Paludisphaera borealis: one gene and its partner. The protein of the gene in region 1 interacts with the protein of each later gene in a pairwise test. Links are inferred from orthologs where the notes say so. Each region holds a gene or a part of one and is shown on either strand. Other genes may lie near its edges.

The links.
Region 2: the proteins of ligA (region 1) and leuS interact in binary tests that used the Escherichia coli proteins (3 or more experiments, as listed by UniProt). The link is inferred for Paludisphaera borealis from one-to-one orthologs.

What each region holds. Positions count from the first base shown.
Region 1 is NZ_CP019082.1:564,533-567,735, forward strand. The notes cover bases 226-3,113. They hold ligA (NAD-dependent DNA ligase LigA), read left to right. Parts: upstream 226-602; coding sequence 603-2,624; downstream 2,625-3,113. Other genes in these bases: BSF38_RS02195 (hypothetical protein), read left to right, coding at 226-515; BSF38_RS02205 (uracil-DNA glycosylase), read right to left, coding at 2,632-3,113. In the rest of the region: ndk (nucleoside-diphosphate kinase), read left to right, coding at 1-184; more of BSF38_RS02195, read left to right, coding at 222-225; more of BSF38_RS02205, read right to left, coding at 3,114-3,203. UniProt on the Escherichia coli protein: DNA ligase that catalyzes the formation of phosphodiester linkages between 5'-phosphoryl and 3'-hydroxyl groups in double-stranded DNA using NAD as a coenzyme and as the energy source for the reaction.
Region 2 is NZ_CP019082.1:5,897,978-5,901,747, reverse strand. Bases 283-3,737 are described here. They hold leuS (leucine--tRNA ligase), read right to left. Parts: upstream 3,363-3,737; coding sequence 483-3,362; downstream 283-482. Also shown: lptB (LPS export ABC transporter ATP-binding protein), read left to right, coding at 1-272; BSF38_RS30880 (hypothetical protein), read left to right, coding at 3,738-3,770.

The DNA of each region.
Region 1 (3,203 bases):
CAACGGCGTCGCCGCCGCGCCCGGGACGATCCGCGGCGATTTCTCGATCAGCAAGCAGAACAACCTCGTCCACGGCAGCGACAGCCCCGAGTCGGCCACGCGCGAGATCGCCCTCTGGTTCAAGCCCGGCGAGGTCGTCGACTACACCGTGGCCGGTGCCCAGTGGGTCTTCGACGGCGCCTGAGCGCGCTCCGCATCTCTTCTCCGACGATCGTGATCCCATGGCTCGAACGTATCGCAGGAACGAGATCCTCACGAACCCGTTCTATCTGGCCCTGGTGGCCGTGAGCACGATCTTCGTGGTCACGGCCCTGGCCTACCTGGTGAGCGGCTTCGCCCTGGATCCGGCGAACGTCCCGGCGAGCGAACGCTCACGCCGGGTCGCGCTGTGGTTCGACCGTAACGGGCCGCTCGTGATGACCATCGAATTCCTCGTCATGTTCGCCACCGGCGTCGTGATGATGGCCACCGACCGCTGGTACACGGAACGACGCAAGCGCGGCGGGCGCGGCTAGCGCGCGGCCGCGTCAAGTCGGAGGCCGACCGCGCGACCCGACCGAAAACCGCGATTGAGAGCTGATCCACGGAAGGGAGGCCCGCCGATGGCTTCAAAGGATCTGAGCAAAGAGATCGAGAACCTCCGCGCCGAGATCGAGCGGCACAACCGGCTTTACTATCTCGAAGCCGCCCCCGAGATCAGCGACCGCGAGTTCGACCGACTGATGGCTCGGCTGACCGAGATCGAGGCCGAACACCCCGAGCTGGTCACGCCCGACAGCCCCACCCAGCGCGTCGGCGGCTCGCCGCTCGCCCAGTTCGAGACCGTGGCGCACACCGTGCCCATGCTCTCGATCGACAACACCTACAGCTACGACGAGATCCGCGAGTGGGACGCCCGCGTTCGTCGCGGGTTGAACGCCGACGAGGTCGTGAAGTACGTCGTCGAGTTGAAGGTCGACGGCGTCGCGGTCTCGGTCCGCTACGAGCACGGCAAGTTCGTCCAGGGCGCGACCCGGGGCGACGGTGAGCGCGGCGACGACGTCACCGCCAACCTCCGTACTGTCCGCGAGATCCCCCTGGCCTTGAAAGGCGACGCGCCCGACCTGCTCGAAGTCCGCGGCGAGGTCTTCATGACCAATGCCGAGCTGGCCCGCATCAACGCGCTGCGCAAGGAGGCCGGGGAGAAGCCGTTCGAGAACCCGAGGAACTCCACGGCCGGCTCGCTCAAGCTGCTCGACCCGAAGATCTGCGGCCAGCGCCGGCTCCGGTTCGTGTCGCACGGCCTCGGCGAGTATCAAGGCATCGACGACCCCTCGTATTTCGATCTCGTCAAGAAGGTCAAGGCGCTGGGAATCCCCGTCAGCTCCCACATGAAGCGGTACGACGCGATCGACCAGGTCATCGAGCACGCCCAGGAATGGGAGACGAAGCGGAACACGCTCGACTTCCAGACCGACGGCCTGGTGATCAAGGTCGACGACCTCAACCAGCGGCGGCGGCTGGGGGCGCGGACCAAGAGCCCGAGGTGGTCGATCGCCTTCAAGTACGAGGCCGAGCAGGCGATCACGAAGATTGTGGCGATCACCGTGCAGGTCGGCAAGACCGGCAAGCTGACGCCCGTCGCCGAGCTGGTCCCGGTCCGGCTCGCCGGCACGACGGTCAAGCGGGCGACGCTCCACAACGCCGACGAGATCGCCCGCAAGGACGTCCGGGTCGGCGACGCCGTGGTCGTCCAGAAGGCCGGCGAGATCATCCCCCAGGTCGTCCGCGTCGAGAAGGACGCCCGCACCGGCGACGAGGTCCCGTACTACTTCCCCGAGCACTGCCCGAACTGCGGCGCGCCGGTCGTCCGCGACCCCGGCGAGGTCGACTACCGTTGCTCGAACCCCCCTTCCGCTTGCACCGAGCAGCTCAAGGGGAGGCTTCGCCAGTACGCGCACCGCGACTCGCTCGACATCGACGGCCTGGGCGAAAAGCTCGTCGAGCAGCTCGTGTCGTCGGGGCTCGTTCGCTCTTTCGTCGACCTGTACCGGCTCGACGCGCCGACGCTGGCGGACCTCGAACGCATGGGCGAGAAGTCGGCCGAGAACCTGATCGCGGGGATCGAGCGGAGCAAGAGCCGGACGCTCGACCGCTTCCTCACCGGGCTGGCGATCCGCCACGTCGGCGTGCGGACGGCCGAACTGCTGGCGGCCCGCTTCCCGACGCTCGCCGACGTCCGCAACGCGACGCTCGCCGACCTGGAGGCGATCCCCGGGCTCGGCCAGGTCGTCGCGGCCAGCGTCCACGAGTTCTTCCAGGACCCTGACCATCATCAGCTTCTCGACCAGCTTGGCGCTGTGGGCGTCGACCCCCAGCCGTACCAGCCGCCGACCGCGAACTCCGCCGATTTGCCGTTCGCCGGCAAGACGTTCGTGCTGACCGGAACCCTCCCCAAACGCACCCGGCCGGAAGCCGAGGTCTTGATCAAGAGCCTCGGCGGCAAGGTCACCGGCTCGGTCTCCAAGTCGACGACCTACGTCCTCGCCGGCGCCGACGCGGGGAAGAAGCTCGACAACGCCCGGAAGCTCGGCGTCACGATCCTCGACGAACCCGAATTCGAGCGCCTCGCCGGCGCGTCGTGACCGCCGCTCACTCGGCCGGACCTTTCCGCTTCGGGACAGCCAACCCCATGGCTCGCATGAGCATTTGCAAGTCTTCCCAGGCGTCTTTCTTGGCGGCCGGGTTGCGGAGCAGGTATGCGGGGTGATACGTGGCGATCGTCGGCACGCCATGGACGCGATGCCACCTGCCGCGCAGTCGGCTCATGCTCAGGGCGGTGTGCAGGAGGGTGCTCGTGGCGATCCGCCCCAGCAGGCAGATGAACTCGGGCCGGACGATCTCGATCTGGCGTTCGAGGTAAGGGAAGCAGTTCGCCGACTCCTCGGGGGTCGGGTCGCGGTTCTCGGGCGGCCGGCACTTGAGGATGTTGGCGATGTAGACGTCCTGGCGACCCAGGCCCATCCCCTTGGTGATCATGTCGGTGAGCAACTGCCCGGCCTTGCCGATGAACGGGACGCCGGTCCGGTCCTCGTCGGCGCCGGGGGCCTCGCCGATGAACATCAGCCGGGCCGTCGGGCTGCCGTCGGCGAAGACCGTCTGGGTCCGCGTCGCCGCCAGGTGCGGGCACTTGCGACAGCCGGCCACCTGCTCGGCGAGGGCCG
Region 2 (3,770 bases), 5.3 Mb from region 1 along the record:
GCCACCTGCTCGAAAAGCAACGCCCCGTCATGTCGCTCGGCAAGACCCAGGGCGCCCTGCCCCGTTCCGAGCCGACCCACGACGACCACGACCCCTCGCCGCCGCACGCCCCCAGCCTGGACGAAGTCGAGCACGATCACGACCCCGATCCCGAACCGCCCCCGCGCGAGGCCGACGAGAAGCCCAAGGGCTACGTCCAGGGGGGCACGCACTCGATCCAGGTCACCCAGCTTCCCCCCGACTTCAACCTCGACGACCTGTACGACAATTGAGCGGAAGCAGCCGGTCTGAACTCCCTTCTCCCCTTGCGGGAGAAGGTGCCCCGCAGGGGCGGATGAGGGGTGTTCGATCGCCGAGGAGTTTCGAACACCCCCCTATGACGAGCCCCCCCTCATACGGCCTTCGGCCGCCTTCTCCCGCAAGGGGAGAAGGCATGTTTGCAACAGCCTATCTTGATGGATATCCGCAACCACTGAGCCGGCTCAGCTCACCACGAAGTTGATCAGCTTGCCGGGGACGACGACGACCTTGCGGACGGTCTTGCCGAAGAGCTGGGCGGCGATCCGATCGTCGGCGCGGGCGGCGGCTTCGATCGCCTGGGCGTCGGCGTCGGCCGGGACGACGACCTTGCCGCGGAGCTTGCCCAGGATCTGCACCGGGATCTCGACCTCGGCGTCCTTGAGCAACGCCGGGTCGAACGTCGGCCAGGGCTCGTAGGCGAGCGTCTTGTCGTGGCCGAGGATCTGCCAGAGTTCCTCGGCCGCGTGCGGGGCCATCGGCGCGAGCAGCAGCGTGAAGGTCTCCATCGCCGCCCTGGGCCGGACCCCGGCCCCGGTGAAGGCGTTGACGAACTCCATCAGCCGGCTGATCGCCGTGTTGAACCGCAACGCCTCGAAGTCGTCGCCGACCGCCGCCACCGTCCGCGCCACGAGCTTGGCCTGCTCGGGGGTCAGCGCGACGTCCTTGACCCTCGGGTCGAGCCGGACCTCGTCGGCTTCGTTCTCGACGATCATCCGCCAGGCCCTGCCGAGGAACCGGTAGACCCCCTCGACCCCCTTCATGCTCCAGGGCTTGACGGCTTCGAGCGGACCCATGAACATCTCATAAAGCCTGAGACTGTCGGCCCCGTATTCGGCGACGACGACGTCGGGGTTGATGACGTTGCCCCGGCTCTTGGACATCTTGTGGGCGCGGGCGTCGACCTTGATTTCGGGGGCGTCGGTGATCACGAAGCCCTCGCCTTGCTTCGTCAACAGAGCGTCGCTCAGCTTGACCACGGTCAGGGGGATCGGCGGGTCGGTCCGCTTGAGCGTCGGGCCGTCGTGATGGTGATCGACCTGGCTGGCGGTGACCATGTTTCCATCCGGGTGGCGATACGCGGAGAACTCCATCTCGCCGAGGATCATCCCCTGGTTCACGAGCCGCTGGAACGGCTCGGGCGTGCTCACGAGGCCCCGGTCGAAGAGGACCTTGTGCCAGAACCGGCTGTAGAGCAGGTGCAGCACGGCGTGCTCGGCGCCCCCCACGTAGAGGTCGACCGGCATCCAGTATTTTTCCTTCTCCGGGTCCCACGCCTGACCGCCGTTTTTGGGGTCGATATAGCGGAGGTAGTACCAGCACGAGCCGGCCCACTGGGGCATCGTGTTGGTCTCGCGGCGGAACTTCTCGGAGTACCGCACCCACTCCTTGGCCTTGCTCAGCGGCGGCTCGGGAGTGCCCGACGGCTTGAAGTCGCTCAGCTCGGGAAGCAGCACCGGCAGCTCCGACTCGGGCACGGCGGTCACGCGGTCGTTCTCGTCGAGCACGACCGGGAACGGCTCGCCCCAGTACCGCTGCCGCGAGAACAGCCAATCGCGGAGCTTGTAATTCACCGCCTTGCGGCCCACGCCCCGATCGGTCAGCCAGGCCGTGATCGCCGCCTTGGCCTCGGCCGTCGGCCGGCCGTCGAGGCTGAGGCCGTCGCGGCTCGACTGGATCGCCACGCCCTCGTCGTGGAACACGTCCGCGAACGCGCCGGGGTCGGTTTTGTAAGCGGCGCGCAGGTCGCTTGCGTCGACGTCGGGCCCTCGGTTGGCTTCGAGCCAGGCGTCGGGGGGCTGAACGACGGCGACGATCGGTATGCCGAAGGTCTTGGCGAACTCGAAGTCGCGGTCGTCATGGCCGGGGACGGCCATGATCGCGCCGGTGCCGTAACCCATCAACACATAATCGGCGATCCAGATCGGGATCTGCTGGCCGGTCACCGGGTTGACGGCGTGTCCGCCGGTGAAAACGCCGGTCTTCGACTTCGCCAGGTCGGTGCGGTCGAGGTCGCTCTTGCGGGTCGCGAGCGTGCGGTACTCGGCGACCGCCGCCTGCTGCTCGGGGGTCGAGACGCGATCGACCAGCGGATGCTCGGGGGCCAGCACCATGTACGTGGCGCCGAAGAGAGTGTCGGGCCGCGTCGTGTAAACGCGGATCACGTCGGCGGCCGGAGTCTCGGGGAAGGTCGCCGACGACGCGGACGGGGCGGGAAGGCGATCGACGACGATCGGGAAGTCGACCTCGGCGCCCTCGCTGCGACCGACCCAGTTGCGCTGCATGTCTTTGATGGGTTTCGGCCAGTCGACGTGCTCGATGTCGTCGATCAGGCGGTCGCCGTAGGCGGTGATCCGGAGCATCCACTGAGTCAGCGGCATGCGGACGACCGGAAACCCGCCGCGCTCGCTCTTGCCGTCAATGACCTCTTCATTCGCCAGCACCGTCCCCAGGCCGGGGCACCAGTTGACGGGGACCTCGGCGCGATAAGCCAGCCGCTTGCCGTCGCGGTAGGCGTCGGCGTCGGCGACCCCCTCGGGGATCGGCAGCTCGGCGATCGGCCGCCCCTTCCCCTTCCGCGCGTTCCCTTGCTGGTCGGTCCAGACGAACTCGGGGTCGTACCAGGTGTCGTGGATCTTGAGGAAGATCCACTGGGTCCACTTGTAGTAATCAGGCGAAGTCGTGTCGACTTCCCGATCCCAATCATAAGAGAATCCGAGCGATTTGATCTGACGCCGGAAGGTGTCGATGTTGACCTGGGTCGTGATCCTCGGATGGGTGTTGGTCTGGACGGCGTATTGCTCGGCCGGCAGTCCGAAGGCGTCCCAGCCCATCGGGTGCAGGACGTTGAACCCGCGCATCCGCTTGAAGCGGCAGAGGATGTCGGTGGCGGTGTAGCCCTCGGGGTGGCCGACGTGGAGGCCGGCGCCGCTGGGGTAGGGGAACATGTCGAGGATGTAAAGCTTGGGCCGATCGCGGTCGACGTCGGGCGTGGCGAACGTCTTGTTAGTTTCCCAGTAGGCTTGCCACTTGGGCTCGATGCGCTGAGGGTGATAAGCAGGCATATCTCGATCTCTCCGGCCCCGGCGATTCATCCGTCGAAGCAGGAAGCGGGCTCGCCGATCGCCGTCCCGTCATGAAAAAAAGCCCGCCGCGCGTCCGGGGGCCGTTGCTTCGCTCGATCCGTCGAGCATACCGTTTCGCCCCCCGATCCGCCAGTTGAGCGCCCGCGTGCACGCGCCTCCGTCCGGTCGCGACGATTGTGACGACTTGAACGGCGTCCATAGATCCGGCCCCGGCCCCGGGAGCCACTATGGACAGCGCAAGCCATTATCAAAACAGGCTTTAAGGCGCTATTTCTCTCTCTGTCCATAGACCACTTCAAAAATAGAATAAGAAGTTGGAGAGGGAAAATCAGCTCGAAAAGGGGAGCCGAGCGTTTGCCGGAAGAAACAAAGTTGCTGGGTGCCATG